One region of the Leifsonia sp. 10N434 genome, then DNA from elsewhere that is predicted to be linked to it. Evidence: predicted binding sites of a transcription regulator. Region 1 holds the regulator's gene; the other holds the start of a gene.
What was found. Region 1 encodes LexA, which represses DNA repair genes until DNA is damaged. Its sites were predicted from a motif close to TCGAACANNTGTTCGA; they were not measured.
Positions count from the first base shown of each region.

Region 2: uvrA (excinuclease ABC subunit UvrA) is a predicted target of LexA. The motif match lies at 1,763-1,778, and genes of this name have one in related genera.

Region 1 is NZ_JBFTHV010000008.1:54,675-57,881, forward strand. It holds gene metE (5-methyltetrahydropteroyltriglutamate--homocysteine S-methyltransferase) at 1-997, shown strand, start outside; gene AC1DB1_RS17560 (metallopeptidase family protein) at 1,210-1,560, shown strand; gene lexA (transcriptional repressor LexA) at 1,653-2,366, opposite strand; gene AC1DB1_RS17570 (LysM peptidoglycan-binding domain-containing protein) at 2,606-2,974, shown strand; gene AC1DB1_RS17575 (histidinol-phosphate transaminase) at 3,097-3,207, shown strand, end outside.
Region 2 is NZ_JBFTHV010000002.1:183,983-187,189, forward strand. It holds gene AC1DB1_RS06505 (DUF58 domain-containing protein) at 1-1,097, shown strand, start outside; gene AC1DB1_RS06510 (hypothetical protein) at 1,094-1,690, shown strand; gene uvrA (excinuclease ABC subunit UvrA) at 1,835-3,207, shown strand, end outside.

The DNA of each region.
Region 1 (3,207 bases):
CACCACGACCATCGGCTCGTTCCCGCAGACCGGCGACATCCGCCGTGCCCGCGCACAGCTCGCGAAGGGTCTCATCTCCGAGGCCGAGTACCTCGGCCGGATGCAGGCCGAGATCAAGCGCGTCGTCGACCTGCAGGAGGAGATCGGCATCGACGTCATCGTGCACGGCGAGCCCGAGCGCAACGACATGGTGCAGTACTTCGCCGAGAACCTCGACGGCTTCGCGGTGACGCAGAACGGCTGGGTGCAGTCGTACGGCAGCCGCTGCACGCGTCCGTCGATCCTGTGGGGCGACGTGTCGCGGCCGAAGCCGATCACGGTCGAATGGTCGACCTACACGCAGACCCTCACGGCCAAGCCGGTCAAGGGGATGTTGACCGGACCGGTCACGATCCTCGCCTGGTCGTTCGTGCGCGACGACCAGGCGCTGGGCGACACCGCCCGCCAGGTCGCGCTCGCCCTGCGCGACGAGATCGCGGACCTGGAGTCGGCGGGCATCCGGATCGTGCAGGTCGACGAGCCGGCACTGCGCGAGCTGCTCCCGCTGAAGAAGAAGGACCACGCGGACTACCTCGACTGGTCGGTCGGGTCGTTCCGGCTCGCGACCGCCGGGGTGCGCGACGAGACGCAGATCCACACCCACCTCTGCTACTCGGAGTTCGGGGTCGTCATCGACGCCATCCGCAACCTCGACGCCGACGTGACGAGCATCGAGGCGGCGCGGTCGCGCATGGAGGTCGTGCACGACATCCAGACCTCGGGCTTCGAGCACGGGATCGGCCCGGGCGTCTACGACATCCACTCGCCGCGTGTTCCGAGCGTGGCCGAGGTCACCGAGCTGCTCGAGACCGCGCTGAGCGCGATCCCGGGACGCCAGCTCTGGGTGAACCCGGACTGCGGCCTCAAGACCCGCGGCTACGACGAGACCGTGGCGTCGCTCACGAACATCTTGACGGCGACGCGGGCCGTGCGCGAGAAGGCGGGCGTGCCCGCCTAGGCGGGTCGCCGGTCTCAGCTCGGTAGAGCTCAGCTCGCTGCAGCTCAGCTCGCTACACAACTCCGGAACCTCGGCCCGCCATTGGGTCGGAGTTCCGGAGTTGTGCGCGTTCGGGCAGCGTGTCGACTCCGGCATCCGGAATTGCGGACCGGCGGAACGGCGGGACGGCGGGACGGCGGCCGCGCAGCCTCGTGGCCGAGGAGAATGGCGGCATGGTCGAGATCTCGGACGCGGACTTCGAAGCGATGGTCGGCGATGTCTTCGACGCGCTGCCGGAGGACATGGTCGGACCGCTCGAGAACGTCGCCGTGCTGATCGAGAACCAGCCACCGGATGCGCGGCCGCGCCTGTACGGCCTGTACAGCGGTCATCCGCTCACCCGTCGCGGCGTCTACGGGTTCGGGGAGCTGCCGGATCGGATCACGCTCTACAAGAACAACCTCGCTGCGAACAGCGCAGACCTGACCGAGCTGCGCGCACGCGTGCGGGTCACCCTCGTGCACGAGATCGGGCACTACTTCGGGCTGGACGACGCCCGGCTGCGGGAGCTCGGCTGGGCGTGACCGGGCGCGCCGGTCGTGCGGAAGCGCGGCACCGCCCTCGTCGGTCGTGCGTTAGCGCACGACCCGCGGGCGTCAGGCGGCGCGCGGTGGCGTCAGACGGCGCGCAGCACCGCCACGACCTTGCCGAGCACCTCGGCGTAGTCGCCGAGGATCGGCTCGAAGTTCGAGTTGCGCGGGAGGAGCCACGTGTGGCCGTCGCGCTGACGGAAGACCTTGACCGTCGCCTCTTCGTCGAGCATGGCCGCGACGATGTCGCCGTTCTCCGCCGTCTTCTGGGTGCGGACCACGACCCAGTCGCCGTCGCAGATCGCCGCGTCGATCATCGATTCTCCGACGACCTTCAGCATGAAGAGTTCGCCGTTGCCCACGAGCTGGCGGGGGAGGGGGAACACCTCTTCGACCTGCTGCTCGGCGGTGATCGGCACGCCGGCGGCGATGCGGCCGACGAGAGGGACCATGGCGGCGTCGCCGACGGGCGTCTGGTTCTCGAAGTCGACGGACTCGGATGATGAGGACGGGAGGTCGATGAGGATCTCGAGGGCGCGGGGGCGGTTCGGGTCGCGGCGCAGGTAGCCGCTCAGCTCGAGCTGGTTGAGCTGGTGGGTCACGCTGGAGAGGGAGGAGAGGCCGACCGCGTCGCCGATCTCGCGCATGCTCGGCGGATAGCCCCGCTGGCTCACGGAACGGCCGATCACGTCGAGGATGGCGAGCTGTTTCTCGCTCAGGTTCTTGCGCCGGCGCGTGCCGCCGCGCTCGCGTCCTGCCTGGTTGTCGTTCGACACAGTCGTCCCTTCGTGACCCGCCATCGCATCCGGCCCGCCCGAATGTCGGTGGTGCCTGGTTGAGTGAACTCCAGACAATCGAAACTGTATCCACGATGCAGCGGCAAAACAAACATGTGTTCGAGTGTGTCTCGATATTCGTGTGAAAATCAGCCGCGATATCGCGCTTGAGGTTTCGAACATTCGAAGATATATTCGGAACACAGCTTCGCATCCGGTCTGCCGGCCAAGCGCCGGGTGCGGAATCTTAGGAGGTCACGACCGTGAGCACAGCAGCAGTCACCATGACGCCGTCGAGTTTCGACATGCCGGCGGGAGCCCGCACCCGCCTCCGCCTCACCCGACGCGGGCGCGCAGTCCTCACGACCCTCGCGTCCGTCCCGCTCGTCATCGGAGCCCTGCTTTTCGCGCTCAACAGCGGCGGCGCGGTGGCCACAGGCGATCAGACGCACGTGACGTTCCAGCAGGTCACCGTGCAGTCCGGTCAGTCCCTCTGGAGCATCGCCGAGAAGGTGGCGCCGGGTGCCGACCCGCGCGACGTCATCGCCGACATCGTCTCGCTCAACCAGCTCGACTCGGCTGTGGTCTCGCCCGGCCAGCGCATCGCCATCCCGACGCAGTACTCGCACTGACCTTCGGGTGCCGCGCACGGAACTCCGGGTGGCTCGTCGTGACCTTCGGGTCGAAGTGGCGAGCTCAGGTGGGCAGCAGCAAGACGACGTAACCATCCTGTAGGCGGAACTACCATTGAGGGGTGACTTCCCTCTCTGATCTGCCGATTCGCGATGATTTGCGGGGCAAGACCCCGTATGGCGCTCCACAGAAAGTCGTTCCTGTGGCGCTGAACGTGAACGAGAACACGCAT
Region 2 (3,207 bases), on a different contig from region 1:
CGGCGAGGGTGGACGCGGCCGGCGGGGCTCGGCTGACCTCGACGGTCGAGGCGACGTCGGATGCCGGAGCCGACGCGGTGGAGCTTCGGATCTCGCTGAGGGGGCAGCCGCCGATCGACGCGGTGGTGTCCCGTCGCCGTGCCGAGCGCCTCACTGGAACCCTGACAGCGGGGCATTCCGGCCCTCAGCGCCTGGTCTCCGTCGAGACCAGGATGATCGGCGCCGATGCCGCGATCGTCACCGAGCCGACACCACCCGTCACTGCGGAACGCGTCGTGGCGCCGCGCGTGCGGGCCGTACGCAGCCTGCCGCTCCCGTCGCGCCTGATCGGACTCACCGGACCACACGATTCGGCACGCCCCGGGGACGGCGGCGAGTTCCGCGACGTCGGGCTGTTCGCGGCCGGGGATCGCCTGCGACGCATCGACTGGAAGGCGACAGCGCGCCGGGCGCAGACTGCGGGGGAGCTCTACGTCAGGCGAACGATGGCGACGTCGGATGCGGCGATCCAGTTCGTCATCGACAGCCGCGACGACCTCACGGGCCGGGTCGCGGACTGGGCGGCGGCGTACCCCCGCCCCGGTATCGGCTCGCAGGATCTCGCCCGCGAGGCGGCGGCCAGCCTGGCGAGCGCGTACGCGGCGGCCGGCGACCGGGTCGGGTTCGACGACCTGGCGGACGCCCGCCGGGGGATCCCGCCGCGCTCGGGTTCCCGGCATCTTCAGCGCGTGCTCCGCGCCGTCGCCCGGACCGGGCCGCGCGGCATCGCCACGGAGCGCGTCCGCGCGCCCGTGCTCGCACCGGGCGCGCTCGTCTTCGTGCTGTCGACGTTCCTCGACGAGCAGGCACTCGGCCTCGCCCTCGTCTGGCGCGCCGCCGGGCATCGGGTGATCGCCGTCGACACGCTGCCGGACCGGCTCACCTCGGATCTCACTCCGCGCGACCGCGTGGCGCTCCGGGTGGTCGAGCTGGAGCGCACTCTGCGGTTCCGGAGGCTCGCGGCCGGCGGCATCGACGTGATGCGATGGCAGGACGAGGCGGGCGACACCCGTGGTGCGCGGCTCCGCGAGCTGAGCATGCCCAGGCGGCCGCGATGACCCGCGCGACGGAGGGCCCTGTCGTACCGGGCGCGCCGGATGCGCCGGCTGCGCCGCGGGCCGGCGACGCGGTCGCGGTGGAATCCGCGCTCGGGATCGGACGCGTCTTCCCCGGCTGGTGGTTGCGCGTGGCCTTCGGTGCCGTCGCAGTCGCGCTCTGCCTGGCGGAGGCCGAGACCCAATGGGTGGCTGTCGCCCTCGTGCTCGCGGCGCTCGCGATCGCGATGCCGCGCTGGCTGACCGCGTGGTTCCTCATCGGGCTCCTGGCGTTCACGGTGCTCCTTCGCGATCAGTCCGTGGGTGACTGGCGACCCTACGTGCTGATCGCGGGCGCGCATGCGCTTCACGTGCTCGCGTCGTGGATGCTCGTGGTGAGCCCGCGCGCCCTCGTCCATCCGGCGTCACTGGGGCCGAGTGCGCGGCGCTTCCTGCTGATCCAGGCGCCGGTGCAGCTCGTCGCGGCCGGCGCGCTAGCGCTGACGACGGCGTTCTCGCGGGCATCCGTGCTCTGGCTGGCGGCGGTCTCGGCGGCGGCTCTCGTGGTCCTGGTGATCGCGCTCGCGGGGCCGCTCCTCCGGAGGCCCCGGGACTGACCTTGCAATGTCGGTGGTGCGGCATAGACTCGCCGCGTGCCCGGGGTCCCGTGTGCGCCCCATCGGTTAGAATCGAACATATCTTCGATGCGCGCTCGGCGAACACGGCCAGGCACCACCCACAACTAGCGGAGAATTGATCGAGTGAGTATCAGTAAGGTGACCGGATCCCACCTCAGCGTCCGGGGCGCACGCGTGCACAATCTGCACAATGTCGACCTCGAGATCCCACGCGATTCGCTGGTCGTCTTCACGGGCCTGTCGGGCTCGGGCAAGTCGTCCCTCGCCTTCGACACGATCTTCGCGGAGGGGCAGCGCCGCTACGTCGAGTCGCTGTCCGCATATGCGCGTCAGTTCCTGGGCCAGGTCGACCGGCCCGACGTCGACTTCATCGAGGGTCTCAGCCCGGCGGTGTCGATCGACCAGAAGTCCACCAACCGCAACCCGCGGTCGACCGTCGGCACGATAACTGAGATCTACGACTACATGCGTCTGCTCTGGGCGCGCATCGGTGTTCCGCACTGCCCGATCTGCGGCGAGCCCATCCAGCGGCAGACCGTGCAGCAGATCGCCGACCAGCTCATGGAGCTCGAGCCCGGCACCCGTTATCAGGTGCTCAGCCCCGTCGTCTCGCAGAAGAAGGGCGAGTTCGTCGACCTCTTCAAGGAGCTCGCGGCGAGCGGATACTCGCGTGCGATCGTCGACGGCGAGCAGATCCAGCTCAGCGATCCGCCCGTGCTGAAGAAGCAGTACAAGCACGACATCTCCGTCGTGGTCGACCGCCTGGTCGCCGGGCCGGAGCTGCTGACCCGTCTCACGGACTCGCTCGAGACGGCGCTCCGTCTCACCGACGGCCTGGTCCAGATCAACTTCGTCGACGAAGAGGGCCCGGACGCGTGGCGCACGTTCAGCGAGAAGCTGTCGTGCCCGAACAACCACCCCATCCAGCTCACCGAGATCGAGCCGCGCACCTTCTCGTTCAACGCGCCGTTCGGTGCGTGCCCCGAGTGCTCCGGCCTCGGCACGCGCATGTCGGTCGACGAGGATCTGCTGCTCGGCGACGACGACCTGAGCATCGCCGAAGGCGTCATCATCCCCTGGACCACCCAGGGCAAGGGGCTCTTCAACTACTACGAGAAGCTGCTCGACGGCCTCGCCCGCGACCTCAAGTTCTCGCTGAAGACCCCGTGGCGCAAGCTCAGCCAGCAGGTGCGCGAGGCCGTGATGCGCGGCGACAACTTCGAGGTCAAGGTCAAGTGGAAGAACCGCTACGGCCGCGAGATGAGCTACACCTCGGGGTTCGAAGGCGTCGTCCCCTACATCGAGCGCCAGTACCTGCAGGCCGAGACCGACACGCAGCGCGCCCGCTGGGCCGAGTACCTTCGTGAGGTGCCGTGCCCGGTGTGCGGCGGCAAGCGGCTCAAGCCGGAGGTCCTCGCGGTTCTCGTGCACGGCGCGAGCATCGCCGACGCGGCGGAGCTGAGCCTCAGCGACGCCCGTGGCTTCATGGACAAGCT